Regions from separate parts of the Streptomyces sp. NPDC040410 genome, predicted to be linked through region 1. Evidence: riboswitches for the same ligand, from Rfam matches in the RefSeq annotation. Region 1 holds a riboswitch; each other region holds the start of a gene.
What was found. Region 1 has a riboswitch for cobalamin ahead of ACZ562_RS27195 (cobalamin biosynthesis protein). Riboswitches for the same ligand answer to the same signal wherever they lie in the genome.
Positions count from the first base shown of each region.

Region 2: it holds a riboswitch for cobalamin, as region 1 does, so the genes downstream of both, ACZ562_RS24690 (ribonucleoside-diphosphate reductase subunit alpha) here and ACZ562_RS27195 (cobalamin biosynthesis protein) in region 1, are expected to answer to the same signal.
Region 3: it holds a riboswitch for cobalamin, as region 1 does, so the genes downstream of both, ACZ562_RS03240 (CbtB domain-containing protein) here and ACZ562_RS27195 (cobalamin biosynthesis protein) in region 1, are expected to answer to the same signal.

Region 1 is NZ_JBVIVK010000015.1:68,937-74,467, forward strand. Features, by position in the region: gene ACZ562_RS27180 (lysozyme) at 1-235, shown strand, start outside; gene ACZ562_RS27185 (inorganic phosphate transporter) at 378-1,613, shown strand; gene ACZ562_RS27190 (hypothetical protein) at 1,648-1,869, shown strand; cobalamin riboswitch at 2,002-2,141, shown strand; gene ACZ562_RS27195 (cobalamin biosynthesis protein) at 2,243-3,304, shown strand; gene ACZ562_RS27200 (cobyric acid synthase) at 3,301-4,848, shown strand; gene cobN (cobaltochelatase subunit CobN) at 4,845-5,531, shown strand, end outside.
Region 2 is NZ_JBVIVK010000013.1:22,947-28,477, reverse strand. Features, by position in the region: gene ACZ562_RS24690 (ribonucleoside-diphosphate reductase subunit alpha) at 1-2,126, opposite strand, end outside; cobalamin riboswitch at 2,250-2,389, opposite strand; gene mctP (monocarboxylate uptake permease MctP) at 2,548-4,158, opposite strand; gene ACZ562_RS24680 (DUF3311 domain-containing protein) at 4,155-4,418, opposite strand; gene ACZ562_RS24675 (GntR family transcriptional regulator) at 4,644-5,408, opposite strand.
Region 3 is NZ_JBVIVK010000001.1:719,588-725,118, reverse strand. Features, by position in the region: gene ACZ562_RS03255 (polysaccharide deacetylase family protein) at 1-359, opposite strand, end outside; gene ACZ562_RS03250 (ATP-binding SpoIIE family protein phosphatase) at 591-2,894, shown strand; gene ACZ562_RS03245 (histidine phosphatase family protein) at 2,934-3,506, opposite strand; cobalamin riboswitch at 3,603-3,760, shown strand; gene ACZ562_RS03240 (CbtB domain-containing protein) at 3,798-4,019, shown strand; gene ACZ562_RS03235 (CbtA family protein) at 4,044-4,814, shown strand; gene ACZ562_RS03230 (winged helix DNA-binding domain-containing protein) at 5,315-5,531, shown strand, end outside.

The DNA.
Region 1 (5,531 bases):
TGTGATCTACACCACAGCCCACTGGTGGAACACGTGCACCGGCGGCAGCCGCGCCTTCGCCTCGGATCACGCACTGTGGATCGCCCGTCACAACGCGGCCGACGCTGGGACGTTGCCCGCCGGCTGGTCCTTCTGGACGCTCTGGCAGTACGACAACAGCGGCAGCCTGCCGGGTGATCAAAATCTCTTCAACGGGTCCGCGTCCCAGCTGCGGAAGTTCGCCAGAGGTTCATAGCCGTGCGGTGTCGGGGCTGCGCGGTTCGGCGGAACAGCAACCGCCTCTTTCAGACACCGTGCAGCCCGACTCAGTTCATCTTCCGTTCACCCAGGTTGCCTACGGTCAACCAACCAATGACCTCGAACGATTGCCTGGGTAAATGGAAAACTTCTCGCTGATCCTCGCGATTGTGGTGGTAACCGCACTTGCGTTCGATTTCACGAACGGTTTTCATGACACCGCCAACGCGATGGCCACCACCATCTCGACCGGTGCACTCAAGCCCAAGGTCGCGGTGGCCATGTCCGCCGCGCTCAACCTTGTAGGCGCCTTCCTCTCCGTGGAGGTCGCCAACACGATCTCCAAGGGTCTCGTCGACGAGACCGGCATACGTCCCGAGGTCATATTCGCCGCCCTGGTGGGCGCGATCCTCTGGAACCTGCTGACCTGGCTCGTGGGACTCCCCTCCAGTTCCTCGCACGCCCTCATGGGCGGCCTGATCGGCGCCACCATCGCCTCGGCGGGCATGGGCGCCGTCCACGGTGACGTCCTGGTCACCAAGGTGCTGATCCCGGCGATCGCCGCCCCGATCGTCGCCGGCCTCGCCGCGATGCTCGCCACACGGCTGTCGTACACGCTCGGCAAGAAGGCCGACGGCAAGGCCGCCGAGAAGGGCTACCGCGCCGGCCAGATCGCCTCCGCCGGTCTGGTCTCCCTGGCGCACGGCACCAACGACGCGCAGAAGACGATGGGCATCATCACCCTCGCCCTGGTCGCCGGCGGCGCCGTCGCCCCCGACTCCGACCCGCCCACCTGGGTCATCCTCTCCGCCGGCGTCGCCATCGCGCTCGGCACCTACCTCGGCGGCTGGCGCATCATCCGCACCATGGGCAAGGGCCTGACCGACCTCCAGCCGCAGCAGGGCTTCGCCGCCCAGACCAGCGCGGCCACGGTCATCCTGGCCTCCTCCCACCTCGGCTTCTCCCTCTCCACCACGCACTCCGTCTCCGGTTCGGTGATGGGTGCGGGCCTCGGCCGCAAGGGCGGGGTGGTCCGCTGGTCGACGGCGACCCGGATGTTCGTCGCCTGGGGCCTCACGCTCCCGGCCGCCGCGCTGGTCGGCGCCGTCGCCGAGTACGTGACCGGTCTCGGCGACTGGGGTACGGCACTCGTCGCGGTCTTCCTCGTCGCCTCCAGCGCCGCCATCTGGAAGATCTCCCGCCGCGAGGTCATCGACCACAGCAACGTCAACGACCACGAGGAGCCGGCCGGTGTGGTGACCACGGCGATCGCCGCGGTGGCCGTGCCCCCGGCGGGCACCGTCGCCGAGGACCTGTCGGCCACGATCCCGGCCCCCGCGGGCGAGACCGCCCCCTCGACCGCCACCACCGTCTGAGCCCCGCTCACCCGGTTACGAAGGAATCAGCAGCATGAAAATCGACTGGGCAGCTCTCGGCTCCGTCTTCGGGGTCAGCCTCGTGGTCACCGTGGCCCTCGTGGGCCTGTTCACCCTCGGCATCGCCGGCCTCTCCCGCCGCGAGCGGGCGGCCGAGCAGGGCGGCTCCGCCGCCCTCGCGGTGACCGGCGCGTACGCGTGCTTCGCGGCGTGCGCGGCCGCGGTGGCGTACGGAATCTCACTGATCGTCGCCTGAGCGGCGGCACCGGCAGCACCTGGGGTGCGGGACGGATCTCCGTCCCGCGCCCCAGGTATTTGTGGTGCCTGTGACCCCTCGTGTGTGGGCCTGAGCACACTCTCCCTTCGCAGGTCAGCAGCAAGTTGACGGCCCTTCCGGGCCCGTGGTGGACTGCCGGGGCCATGTACGGCGGCAAGAGAGGAAGCCGGTGCGAATCCGGCGCGGTCCCGCCACTGTCACCGGGGTAGGAACTCCCGGGAGCCAGGAACTCTCACCGCCGGTCTCGTCGAACCAGGGCGTGGACACCCTGAGTGAGGACATATCGCCATGCGCGGCTGCCGTTCGAGCCTGAGTACGTGGGCCCTGCCCGACCCCGCGGTCGGCTGAGCTGATGCGTGCCGATCGCGTCTTCGCGTACGGCGCCGCCGCCGGCCTCCTCGGTGACCTGCTCCTCGGCGATCCTCGCCGCGGGCATCCGGTCGCCGCGTTCGGACGGGCCGCGGGTGCCGTGGAACGGGTGTTGTGGCGTGACCACCGGGGGCACGGCGCGCTGCACACCGCCGTGTGCGTGGGCGGTGCCGTCTCCCTCGCCGCCGTCGCCGCCTCGGCCGTACGCCCCTCCCGTGCCGCCTCCGTGGCGCTCACCGCCGCCGCCACCTGGGCCGTGGTGGGCGGGACCACCCTGGGGCGCGAGGCGCGGGCCGTCGGCCGTGCCCTCGAAGCGGGGGACGTCGAGGGCGCCCGTGCCCGGCTGCCGCATCTGTGCGGGCGGGATCCGCAGGCTCTCGACGCCGACGGGATCGCCCGGGCCGTCGTCGAATCCGTCGCCGAGAACACTTCGGACGCGGTCGTGGGGGCGCTGGCGTGGGGTGCGGTGGGCGGTGTGCCCGGGCTCGTCGGGTTCCGCGCCGTCAACACCCTGGACGCCATGGTCGGACACAGGTCGCCCAAGTACCGCCGGTACGGGTGGGCTTCCGCGCGGCTCGACGACCTGGCCGGGTGGCCGGGGGCGCGGCTTACCGCCGTGCTGGCCGCGGTGGCGGGTTCCGATCCCCGGGGGGCGGTGCGGGCTTGGCGTGCCGATGCGGCGAAGCACCCGAGCCCCAACGCGGGGCCTGTGGAGGCGTCGTTCGCGGGGGCGCTCGGGGTGCGGCTGGGGGGCACGTTGTCGTACGGGGGGCGCATTGAGCATCGGCCTGTGCTGAACGGGGAGGGGCGTGCTGTGCAAGTGGCCGACATCGAGAGGGCTGTTCGGTTGTCGCGGAGGGTGGGCTGGCTGGCGCTGGGCGTCAGTGCGGCTGGTGCGCTGCTGCGGGGGCGGGTCGCAGGGCGCCCTGCGCCGCAGGCCGTGCCCGCCCTCCCGCACTCTCGGCTTCACCCGAGCGGGGGGACCCCCGGCGCCCCGCGGAACGACGGCCCTCAGCGGTCGCAGCGGCCGGGGCGTGCCTCATGAAAGGGGGGCTGCTCGTAGCGGGTACGACCTCCGATGCCGGGAAGAGTGTCGTCACCGCCGGGATCTGTCGTTGGCTGGTCCGGCAGGGCGTCAAGGTCGCGCCCTTCAAGGCGCAGAACATGTCCCTCAACTCGTTCGTGACCCGGGAGGGCGCCGAGATCGGGCGGGCGCAGGCCATGCAGGCGCAGGCGTGCCGCGTCGAGGCGACCGCGCTGATGAATCCCGTGCTGCTCAAGCCCGGCGGCGAGCAGAGCAGTCAGGTGGTGCTCCTGGGCAAGCCCGTGGGCGAACTGAGCGCGCGCGGGTTCTTCGGGGGATCCGGGGGGTCGTCCCCCGGGAAGAGGCTGCACGGGGGGCGGCAGCAGAAGCTCCTCGGGACCGTGCTGGACTGTCTCGCCGAGTTGCGGGGCACGTATGACGCGGTGATCTGTGAGGGGGCCGGCAGTCCCGCGGAGATCAATCTGCGGCGGACCGACATCGTGAACATGGGCATCGCGCGCAATGCGCGGCTGCCCGTGCTCGTCGTCGGCGACATCGACCGCGGGGGCGTCTTCGCCTCCTTCTTCGGGACCGTCGCCCTGCTGTCGCCCGAGGACCAGGAGCTGGTCGCCGGGTTCCTCGTCAACAAGTTCCGGGGGGATGTCTCGCTGCTGGAGCCGGGGCTGGAGATGCTGCGGGGGCTCACCGGGCGGCGGACGTACGGGGTGCTGCCGTTCCGGCACGGGCTCGGGATCGACGAGGAGGACGGGCTGAGGGTCTCCCTGCGCGGGACCGTGCGGGAGTCGAACGTGGCCCCGCCCGTCGGCGAGGACGTACTGAGGGTCGCCGTGTGCGCGATCCCGCTCATGTCCAACTTCACCGACGTGGACGCCCTCGCCGCCGAACCGGGTGTCGTCGTGCGGTTCGTGGACCGGCCCGAGGAACTCGCCGACGCCGACCTCGTCGTGATTCCGGGCACCCGCGGGACCGTACGGGCCCTGGAGTGGCTGCGGGAACGGGGACTTGCGGACGCCCTCGTCCGCAGGGCCGCGGAGGGGCGCCCGGTCCTCGGCGTCTGCGGTGGCTTCCAGGTGCTCGGCGAGCACATCGAGGACGAGGTCGAGAGCCGGCGCGGGCACGTGGAGGGGCTCGGAGTCCTTCCCGTCCGCGTGCGGTTCGCCCGCGAGAAGACCCTCACCCGGCCGTCCGGCGAGGCTCTCGGCGAGCACGTCGAGGGATACGAGATCCATCACGGGGTCGCCGACGTCACAGGGGGCGACTCCTTCCTCGACGGCTGCCGGGTCGGCCAGACCTGGGGCACGCACTGGCACGGCTCGCTGGAGTCGGACGGTTTCCGGCGTGCCTTCCTGCGCGAGGTGGCGGCCGCCGCGGGCCGCCGCTTCGTGCCGGCCGCCGACACGTCGTTCGCCGCGCTGCGCGAGGAGCAGCTCGACCGGCTCGGCGACCTGATCGAACAGCACGCGGACACGGACGCGCTCTGGCGGCTCATCGAGTCGGGCGCGCCGCAAGGACTGCCTTTCATTCCACCGGGAGCGCCCGCATGAGCACAGTGTTGTTGTTGTCGACCGCCGACACGGATCTGCTGGCGGCGCGTGCCTCCGGCGCCTCGTACCGGATCGGCAACCCGACCCGGGTCGACGTCACCCAGGAGCTTCCGGGACTCCTCGACGGCGCCGGCATCGCCGTGGTACGGCTGCTCGGCGGCAAGCGTGCCTGGGAGGACGGACTCGCCGCGCTCAAGGCGTCCGGCGTTCCGACCGTGCTGCTCGGCGGGGAGGCCGTGCCCGACGCGGAGCTGATGGCCGAGTCGTCCGTGCCCGCGGGCGTCGTGGCCGAGGCGCTGCGGTATCTCGTCGAGGGCGGGCCGGCCAATCTGACCGAGCTGGCGCGGTTCCTGTCCGACACCGTGCTGCTGACCGGTGAGGGGTTCGTCGAGCCGCAGAAGATGCCCGAGTTCGGGGTGCACGGCGGGCGTCCCCGTGTCGAGGGCCGTCCGACGGTCGGCGTGCTCTTCTACCGGGCCCATGAACTCAGCGGCAACACCGCTTTCGTGGACACCCTGTGCGACGCGATCGAGGCACACGGCGCCAACGCCCTGCCGGTGTACTGCGGTTCGCTGCGCGGTGCCGACGCCGGGCTGTACGAGATCCTGGGCGGCGCCGACGCCCTCGTCGCCACCGTCCTCGCCGCCGGCGGCACGCACGCCTCGCAGGCCTCGGCGGGCGGC
Region 2 (5,531 bases), on a different contig from region 1:
TGGTCCAGGAACGCGGTGCGCGCGGCGGCCATGTCGATCAGGCCGCGCTGCGGGATCTCCCACGCCGTGCGGTACAGGGCGCGTACGTCGGCCGGGATCCACGCGAAGTCCTGCACCGAGCCGTTCGAGTCGCGCAGCGCCTCACGGGTACGGGCGTCCCAGACGCCCAGCTCCTTCAGGTCCTTCACCAGATACGAGTTGACCTGGAGGAACTCGCCCGACAGCGTCTCGCGCTTGAAGAGGTTCGAGACCTGGGGCTCGATGCATTCGTAGACGCCTGCGATCGACGCGATGGTGGCGGTCGGCGCGATGGCGAGGAGGAGGGAGTTGCGCATGCCGGCGGAGGCGATGCGCTCGCGCAGGGCCGCCCAGCGCTCCGGCCAGGTGAGCTCCACGTCGAAGTGGTCGGGGTGCAGCACGCCCCGGGCCGTGCGGGTCAGCTCCCACGCCGGCAGCGGGCCGCTCCGCTCGGCGAGGCCGGCGGACGCCTCGTACGCGGCGAGCATGATCCGCTCGGCGATACGCGTGGAGAGCGCCTTCGCCTCCGGCGAGTCGAAGGGCAGGCGCAGCTTGAAGAAGACGTCCTGCAGACCCATCGCGCCGAGGCCGACGGGACGCCACCTGGCGTTGGAGCGGCCCGCCTGCTCGGTCGGGTAGAAGTTGATGTCGACGACGCGGTCGAGGAAGGTGACGGCGGTGCGGACGGTGGCGTCGAGCCGCTCCCAGTCGATGTCGCCGCCGGTGACGAACGCCCCGAGGTTGACCGACCCCAGGTTGCAGACCGCGGTCTCCCCGTCGTCCGTGACCTCCAGGATCTCCGTGCAGAGGTTGGAGGAGTGGACGACATGGCCCGGAGCCGCCGTCTGGTTGGCCGTCCGGTTGGCGGCGTCCTTGAAGGTCATCCAGCCGTTGCCGGTCTGCGCGAGGGTGCGCATCATCCGGCCGTAGAGGTCGCGGGCCGGCATGGTCTTGCGCGCGAGCCCCTCGGCCTCGGCCTTGCGGTAGGCGGCGTCGAACTCCTCGCCCCACAGGTCGACCAGCTCCGGCACGTCGGCGGGCGAGAACAGCGACCACTGCTGGTCGGCGTTGACCCGGCGCATGAACTCGTCCGGGATCCAGTGTGCGAGGTTCAGGTTGTGGGTACGGCGGGCGTCCTCGCCCGTGTTGTCGCGCAGCTCCAGGAACTCCTCGATGTCGGAGTGCCAGGTCTCCAGGTAGACCGCGGCCGCGCCCTTGCGCCGGCCGCCCTGGTTCACGGCGGCGACCGAGGCGTCCAGGGTCTTCAGGAACGGGACGATGCCGTTGGAGTGCCCGTTCGTGCCGCGGATCAGCGAACCGCGGGAACGGACCCGGGAGTACGACAGCCCGATGCCGCCGGCGTGCTTCGAGAGGCGGGCGACCTGGTGGTAGCGGTCGTAGATGGAGTCCAGCTCGTCCAGAGGGGAGTCGAGGAGGTAGCAGGACGACATCTGGGGGTGCCGGGTGCCGGAGTTGAAGAGCGTGGGGGAGGAGGGCAGGTAGTCGAGGCGGCTCATGAGCCCGTAGAGCGCCGCGACCTCCTCTAGCGACCGCACCGTGTCGTCCTCGGCCAGACCGCTCGCGACCCGCAGCATGAAGTGCTGGGGCGTCTCGATCACCTGACGGGTGATCGGGTGCCGGAGCAGGTAGCGGCTGTGCAGGGTGCGCAGGCCGAAGTAGCCGAAGCGGTCGTCGGCAAGGGGGTCGACGAGCGCGTCGAGGCGGTCGGCGTGGAGGCGCACGAACGCGGCCGTGCGGTCGGCGACGAGCCCCTCGCCGTGCCCGACCGCGACGGACTCCGTGAACGTCGTCACGCCCTGCGAGGCGGCCTCGGCGGCGATGCTGATCGTCAGCAGCCGGGCGGCCAGCCTGGAGTACGCCGGGTCGTCGGAGATGAGGCCGGCGGCCGCCTCGGTGGCCAGCTCCCGCAGCTCCGCCTCGTCGGCCCGAGCGGACCGGCCGCGCAGCGCGGCGGCGGCGACCCGGCCGGGGTCGGCGTCGGGGAGGTCGGCGGTCAGCTCGGTCAGGGTCCGCAGCAGCGCTGCGCCGGGACCGTCGTCGGCCACGGGGCTGGCTGCTGAAGCCGGGTCGGCTGGCGCGATGGTCACGTGGGGCTCTCCCTCGCTCGGCACGGGGCCTTGCGGAGGGCAGGGGGCAGCTCACGAGCGCACGCGGCGTCGCGTCCACCGGCCCATTCCGCGAGGCCCGGACGTCATGGCACGCCGGCCGGACGGCCGGGCGCACTGTCGGCAGGTCCTCGGACTGACGCGTGTACGCGTCCGCTTCGGGGGCGGACGTGCACAAGTACACCGTTGCGGGACAGTTCCGGATTCGCACCGGATTCCCCTGCGGCGACAGCGAGCTTGAGCATACATCTTGTGCCGGGCTGCGGTGACACCCCCAGATGTTGTGTCGTGGTGGCTTCGCAGCGTCAACTCGTAGGTGAGAAGAGTTATGCCGGGCACGGCAGCGGGCCGCCGCGGTCCTGCTCCCCGGCGGCCCGCTGCGGGTCGTACTTGCTCAACGGCGTCAGTGGCCTGCCCCCGCCGTGGCAGGCGGCAGCTCCACCTCCACGCCCGGGTCGCCCGCGTCCGCGGTGTAGTCCTCCGGCTTGGTCTGGTCGACGCCCTCCGGGGCCTTCGCGGCCTTCAGGACGAAGGTGATGACCACGGTGACGACCACGTTCAGCACGAACGCCGTCAGGCCGATGTAGCCGATCTCGCCGATGCCGGGGATCTCCTTCGCCGAACCCCCGAAGTGCTTCTGCGTGGGAGAGGCGACGCCGTACGCCGCGAACGTGCCGTAGATCATGCCGACCGCCCAGCCGGCCAGCAGTGCCCAGCGGTGGAACCAGCGGGTGAACAGGCCGCCGACCAGGGCCGGGAAGGTCTGCAGGATCCAGATGCCGCCGAGGAGCTGGAAGTTGATCGCCACCGTCTTGTCCATGGTCAGGACGAAGACCAGGGCGCCCACCTTCACCAGGAGCGACACCAGCTTGGAGACCCTGGTCTCCTCTTCCGCCGTCGCGTCCGGCTTGATGAAGTCCTTGTAGATGTTGCGGGTGAAGAGGTTCGCGGCCGCGATCGACATGATGGCCGCCGGGACCAGTGCGCCGATGCCGATCGCCGCGAAGGCCACGCCCGCGAACCAGTCCGGGAACATGTTCTCGAACAGCTGCGGGATCGCCAGCTGCCCGTTGGTGACCTCGACCCCGGCCGCGATCGCCATGAAGCCCAGCAGGGCGAGCAGGCCCAGCATCAGCGAGTACAGGGGCAGGATCGTGGTGTTGCGGCGGATCACCTCGCGGCTGCGCGAGGAAAGCGTCGCCGTGATCGAGTGCGGGTACATGAACAGCGCGAGCGCGGAGCCCAGTGCCAGGGTGGCGTACGTCCACTGGCCGGCCGGGGCCGGGACCAGTCCGCCCGCGCCCGCCGCCGTGAACTTCTCGCCCGCCTTGGCGAAGACGTCGTCGAACCCGCCCAGCTTGATCGGGATGTAGATGATCGCCACGGCGATGACGATGTAGATCAGCGTGTCCTTCACGAACGCGATCAGCGCGGGGGCGCGCAGCCCCGACGAGTACGTGTACGCGGCCAGCACACCGAAGGCGATCAGCAGGGGCAGATCCTTCACGAACCAGTTGGTGTTCTCGCCGCCGCCGACACCCATCACGTCGAGGACGGCCTGGATGCCCACCAGCTGAAGGGCGATGTACGGCATCGTCGCCAGGATGCCGGTCACGGCGACCGCCAGCGACAGGCCCTTCGAGCCGAAGCGGCCGCGCACGAAGTCCGACGTCGTGACGTATCCGTGCTTGTGGGACACCGACCACAGGCGGGGCAGGAACGTGAAGATCAGGGGGTAGACCAGGATCGTGTACGGCACCGCGAAGAACCCCGCCGCGCCGGCCGCGTAGACCGCCGCCGGGACGGCCACGAAGGTGTACGCCGTGTACAGGTCGCCGCCGAGCAGGAACCAGGTGATCCAGGTGCCGAACGACCGCCCGCCCAGGCCCCATTCGTCGAGGCTGTGCTCGTTCTCGGCCTTGCGCCAGCGGGCGGCGAGGAAACCCATGACGGTGACGGCCAGGAAGAAGACGATGAAGACGGCGAGCGCGACGCCGTTGACTCCGTCCTTCACTCCGGCGCACCCCCGTTCCGCGTGGCGCGGGCGCGCTGGTCACGCCGCCACAGCGTGTACGCGACCATCGTCAGCGCCGTGGAGACGACCACCCACAGCATCTGGTACCAGTAGAAGAACGGGATGCCGGCGAGCGCCGGGTCGATCTTGGCGTACGACCCGACCCACAGCATCGCGACGAACGGAGCGACGAGACAGATCGCGATGACGACGCGGGCCGGTGTCACCACCGATGGTTTCACTTCGGGCACTTCTGGCATACGGCGACTCCGTCCCCTCACTGATCACCTGTTGTAACGCGCGGGCAATCTAGGCGACGGTGTCAGGAAAGCGAAAGACCCCGTCCGCACATCGGCTTCAGCGGCAACGGAACCCCTGGCGGGGCCGTCCTCCTGACGCCGTGTCCGCATCCGTCGAAGGCGCGCCGGGTCGGCACCTCCGCCCCGGGGCGGCCCGCGCGCAGGTGGGCGGCATCGGTGTGTGCGCTACTCCTGTGGACGCTTCAACCTCGCCACGAACTTGTAGCGATCTCCCCGGTAGACCGACCGAACCCATTCCACCGGCTGGCCCTCCCTGTCCAGCGAGTGCCGGGAGAGCATCAGCATCGGCAGGCCCACGTCCGTGCCCAGCAGGCCGGCTTCGCGCGGAGTGGCCAGCGAGGTCTCGATGGTCTCTTCGGCCTCGGCGAGGTGTACGTCGTATACCTCGGCCAGGGCCGTGTACAGGGACGTGTACTTGACCAGGGACCGGCGCAGGGCCGGGAAGCGCTTCGCCGACAGGTGCGTCGTCTCGATGGCCATCGGCTCGCCGTTCGCCATGCGCAGCCGCTCGATGCGCAGCACCCGCCCGCCGGCCGTGATGTCGAGCAGCTCGGCGAGCCGGTCGTCCGCGGTGATGTAGCCGATGTCCAGGAGCTGCGAGGTGGGTTCGAGGCCCTGGGCGCGCATGTCCTCGGTGTACGAGGTGAGTTGGAGCGCCTGCGAGACCTTCGGCTTGGCGACGAAGGTGCCCTTGCCCTGGATGCGCTCCAGGCGGCCCTCGACGACCAGTTCCTGGAGAGCCTGGCGCACGGTCGTGCGCGACGTGTCGAACTCCGCCGCCAGTGTGCGCTCGGGAGGGACCGGAGTACCGGGCGCCTGGGTCTCCGTCATGTCGAGCAGGTGCTTCTTCAGGCGGTAGTACTTGGGCACGCGCGCGGTACGGACGGTCGTCCCACCCTCGTTCTCCGCACTGCTGACGTCGGTGCTCATGGTCCGCCTTCCCGGCTCCTGGTGCCGAAACGACCGACATCCCGTCGGTCACGGCTCACATCGTGGCACGGCAGCGTACCGGGGTGCGCCCCGCACGCTCCGTGATCCCCTCTGTATACCGTC
Region 3 (5,531 bases), on a different contig from region 1:
TTGTGGTCCCAGGTGTGGCTGGCCACCTCGTGCCCCTCGTTCGCCATCCGCTTCACGAGTTCGGGGTACTTCTCGATGTGCCGCTCGCCGAGCAGGAAGAAGGTCGCCGGGACCTGCTTCTCCTTCAGGATGTCGAGCAGGCGGGGCGAGTTCTCGCTCGGCCCGGCGTCGAAGGTGAGCGCGATGCACCTGGCCTCGCGGCAGTCGACGGTCCCGAACCTGGCCTGGACGCCCGCGGTGGCGTGGGCGCGGGCCGCGCTCGGCGCGGTGGCGCCGGTGTTCGTGCACGCGGTCAGTGACAGAGTCGCGGCCGCGAACATCATCGCGGCGGCACGCAACCCGCCCCCCGTTCTTGTCATCTTCTTGGTCGGAACACACATGCGGGGACTATACACAGCGATTATACGCGCTATGTATAGTCGATCGCCGGCGCCCTGACCCGTGCCTGGACGAACGACAACACCGACCTCCACCTCGCGAAGTCGGCGGGTTTGGTCGCTACGACGCGACGACCGGCGCACACCGGCGCACACCCGGGCCGGGAGCCTTCCGGCGAGGCGTACGTGCCCTTGCGGCGTAACGTCGTGAGGGTGGACTTCACTGCGGACAGCCTTGTGTCCTGTGCCGCGCGTGAGCTCAGCCGGAGAGCGGAGCAGCTGATCCGCGAGGTGGAGCGGCGTCTGCGTCGTGACGTTCCGGACCTGTGGGAGAACCCGGACGTCATGGCGTCGGAAAGCGTCGCCGCGCACGTCCTCGCAGTGCTGTACGGCCTCGAGCACGATGTCGATCCGGGCGGACTCGAAGGGCCGGCCGAGCAGGCAGGGCGCGCACGGCGGCTCGCTCGGCAGGGCACTCCCGTCAGCGCGATGCTGCGGGCCTTCCGGCTGGGACAGGGCATCATCCTCGACGCACTCCTGGAAGAGATGCCCCGGCTGACGGACGACGCCGAGCTGATCAGCTCGGCATCGCGCAAGCTGATCGCGACGGCGACCGGATACCTGGACCGCGCGTCGGAGCGGGGCGTCCTCGCGTTCCAGGAGGAACGGGAGCGCCGGCTGCAGTGGCGGCTGTCGATGGTGAACGAGGCCGGCATGCGCATCGGGACCACCCTGGACATCGTCCGCACCACCCAGGAACTCGCGGATGTCGCCACCCAGCAGTTCGCCGACCTCGTCACCGTCGACCTGCTCGACTCCGCGCTCCGCGCGGACGACACCCCGGCGGCGGGCCCGCCCCTGCTGCGCCGGGTCGCCCAGCGGTCGGTGGTGGAGCGCGACCCGGCATCGACGATCCCGCCGCAGCGGCTCCACACCTATCCGGACGGATCACCGTCGGCGCGCGCACTCGCCACCGGGCAGCCCTCCCGGCACGGCCTCGACGAGCCGCCCGGCGGCGTGGCCGCGGCTTCCGAGCACCACCGCGCCGCGGACCAGCCCCTCCACTCGCTGCTGGTGGTGCCGCTGCGCGCGCGTGACACCACGCTGGGCGTCGCACAGTTCTACCGCCACCGCCGCGCCGACCTCTTCGACGAAGAGGATCTGCTCCTCGCCCAGGAGATCGCCGCCAGGGCGGCGGTGGCCGTCGACAACGCCCGCCGCTACACGCACGCGCGCGCCACCGCGCTCGCCCTGCAGCGCAGCCTCCTCCCGCGGTTTGTGCCGCGGCAGTCCGCCGTGGAGGTCGCCTGCCGCTACCTGCCCGCCGGCGCCGAGGCCGGCGTGGGCGGCGACTGGTACGACGTCATCCCGCTGTCCGGGGCGCGTGTCGCGCTCGTGGTGGGCGACGTTGTCGGCCACGGCATCCACGCCGCCGCCACCATGGGCCGCCTGCGGACGGCGGTACGCACCCTCGCCGACATCGACCTGCCCCCCGACGAACTCCTCACCCACCTGGACGACGTCGTCATCCGCCTGTCCGCGGAAGCGTCCAGTACACCGGACGATCCGGCCGCCGAGTCCGTCACCGCGACAAACGCGGCCACCGCGTCGGCCGGCTCGGGGAGCGGGGGGTCGGGCGGCTCGGACGCCCCGGATGCGGGGGCTTCGGGCGGCTCGCGTGCCGCAGGCCCGGTCGCCCCGGACGCGGTGCCTTTCAGGGCCCCTGGCGCCGAGGTCGGTGGGGACGTCGGGGCGGCCTGTCTGTACGCCGTCTACGATCCCGTCTCCAGCCGCTGCACCCTCGCCCGGGCGGGGCATGTGCTGCCCGTCGTGGTGAGCCCGGACGGAAACGTCGACGTCCTCGACCTGCCTCCCGGCCCGCCGCTCGGCCTGGGCGGCCTGCCGTTCGAGGCGGCGGAGGTCGACGTGCGGGAAGGCAGCCTCCTCGCCCTCTACACCGACGGCCTGTTCGGAGTCCGCGGCCACGACATCGATGCTTGCCTCGCCACGCTGCGCCAAGCCCTGGCCCACCCCGCTCCCTCCCTGGAGGCCACCTGCGACAACGTGCTGACAGCGATGCTGCCCGAACGGCCGCCCGACGACGTCGCACTGCTGCTGGCCCGCACCCACGCCCTCGGCGCCGGCCAGGTCGCCGCCTGGGACCTGGACGCCGACCCCGCCGCCGTGGCCGGGGCCCGGGAGCGCGTCTCCGAACAGCTGGGCATCTGGGGGCTGGAGGAACTCGACTTCATCGCCGAACTGGTGGTGAGCGAACTGGTCACCAACGCCATCCGCTACGGCCGGCCCCCCATCCGCTTGCGCCTGATCCACGACCGCACCCTCATGTGCGAGGTGTCCGACGCCAGCAGCAGCACCCCGCACCTGCGCCGGGCCCGCGTCTTCGACGAGGGCGGCCGCGGTCTGCTCCTGGTCGCCCAGCTCGCCGACCACTGGGGGACGCGCCACGCCCGACAGGGCAAGACGGTCTGGGCCGAGCTGAACGGCTCCGCCGCCTGACGCGACACCCCTTCCCAGCGCCCCGCCCCCCGCCGGGGCCTACGCCCGGCCCAGCGGCGCTCCGACGCGGAGGTTCCACCGTCCGGACCGTCCGCTGAACTCGGTTGCCGTCAGGGGCGGCACGTCGATACGCCAGAACGCCGACTCGGGCGCCCCGAGTGCCCGCACCCCCGCGGCCCGTACGACCTCGGGGTCCACGACGGCGACGGTGCGGCCCGCCGATCGCGCGGCCGACTCCAGCCAGGTGCCGATCCGTTCGCAGAAGTCCCTTACCGACTCCCCGCCGTGCGGCGCGGAAGCCGGGTCCGACAGCCACAGCGCGACGGCCTCCGGCTCCTTGGCGCTCACCTCCGCCAGGCTCGCACCGCGCCAGCGGCCCACGTCCAGACCGGTCAACTCCGTTACCACCAGGGCGTCCAGACCGAGTGCCTCGGCAGTCTCGCGGCACCGCACCGTGGGGGAGACCAAGGCCCGGCCCTCAGGTCGGGGAGTCTCGGCCGCGGCGCGCGCGAGCCGGAGTCCGGCCGCGTCGAGTGAGCAGCCGTCGTCGAACCGGGCCTCCCTCAGCGCCGCACTGATCGCAGGTGAGATCAACATCACTCGGCTCGTCATCTGTCCGTTCCCGTGCTCGACTTCCCTGCCGCCCCGGGGACTTGAGGTGCTCCAGACCCCCTGGCGTGCGCCCGTGCGCTCTTGGCCGCGCCTCCGCTTCGCGGTACCTTCACGGGCGGTGTCCACGACGGACACCGACGACGGTTCCGCGGAAGCCGGTGAGAGTCCGGCACGGTCGCGCCACTGTAAGCCCGGTTCGCCCACCTCGGTGTGCGGCGGGCAAGTCAGACCCGTTCCCGTCGTCCTGTGCACCACCGAGACGGGACGCGAGTTCCCCCAGGAGGGCCTGCCATGGCGCAGTCTGTCGCTCAGCCGACCACCAACCCCACCGCCGTACCCGCCAAGCTGCCGATCGGCGCGATCGCCCCCTGGGCGGTCTTCTTCGGCATCCTGATGCTGGTCCTGCTCTACTTCGTCGGCGCCGAGCAGGGCGCCACCGCCGTGATGAGCGGAGAGGACGTGCACGAGTGGGTGCATGACGCCCGCCACCTGCTCGGCTTCCCCTGCCACTGACAGCGGCGAGGAAAGTACGAGCTCATGAACTCCGCAACCGTCAGAAACCTACTGGTGCGTGGCATGCTCGCGGGTCTCACCGCGGGCCTGCTCGCCCTCGTCGTCGCCTACTTCCTGGGCGAGTCGCGCGTCGACGCGGCCATCGCCTACGAGGAGGCGCACGCCCACGAGCACGAGCACGGCGCAGAACTCGTCACCCGTACGATGCAGTCCACCGCGGGCCTGTCCACCGGTGTGCTCGTCTACGGCATCGCGTTCGGCGGCATCGCAGCCCTCGCGTACTGCTTCGCCCTGGGCCGTATCGGCCGCTTCGGGCCGCGCGCGAGCGCGCTGCTCCTCGCGGCCGCCGGCCTGATCGCCGTGTACCTCGTGCCGTTCCTGAAGTACCCCGCCAACCCGCCCGCCGTGGGCGACCCCGGCACCATCGCCAAGCGCACCACCTTGTACTTCCTGATGATGGTGCTCGGTGTGCTGCTCGCGGTCGGCGCCGTCATTCTGGGCAAGCGCCTGGCGCCGCGCCTCGGGAACTGGAACGCGACGCTGGCCGCGGGGGCGTTCTTCGTCCTGGTCATCGGGCTCGCGTACGCGTTCCTGCCGTCCTTCAACGAGGTCCCGGCGGACTTCCCGGCCACACTGCTGTGGCAGTTCCGTCTGGCGGCCCTGGCCGTCCAGGCGACGTTGTGGACCGTCTTCGGGCTGCTCTTCGGAATCCTGGCAGAACGGGTCCTGGCCCCTCGTACGGCAGCCGCCGCAGAGCAGGCCACCACCACGCGGGCCACCCCGGTACCGCACTGAGAACGCCACTTCGACGGCCCCGCGGGAAACCTCCGGCGGGGCCGTCGGCCATGGCGCGGGCACCCGCGTCGGCCGGCCGCCCTGGTAGCGGGCTCTCTCTTCGGCGGCGTATGCCCGCCGCGCCCGGCGAAGGACTCGCGCCGGCCGTCGCGCTCCTCGTGCCGCACGACGGGGCGGAGGGCCGTCGACACGGACGCCTTCGGCCGGTCGCCTGTCGCGGCGGGGCGGTCTCCAGCAGTTCGCCGGCCGTCCGCCGCGCCGGCGCCGCGGTCTGTTCGGCGCCGCGCCGGTACGTCACGGGTAGGTGGGCTGCCCAGCGGATGTACAGCGCACCGGCCGAGGTACGGCCCACGAGGTCCGGACGCCCGTCACCGGAGAAGCCGCCGTGCGCGACCAAGCCCGTCGGCACGGGGCAAACGGCGCCGGTGTGCCGGGCCGGACCGGGATTCGGTGAGAGTTGCGGACAGAAGGTGTCCGCAAGCGCCGCTAGCGTGCACGGTATGACGAAGACGACCGCGACGGCCCCCGCGGCCGGCACCCGTGCCCTGAACCGCGCGACCCTCGACCGGCAACTGCTGCTGCGCCGCGCGTCCCTGTCCGCCAAGGACGCCGTGCGGCACCTCCTGGGCCTGCAGGCGCAGAACGTCAAGCCGCCGTACTACGCGCTCGCCGCCCGTCTCGACGGATTCACCCCCGAGGAGCTGTCGGGGCTGATGG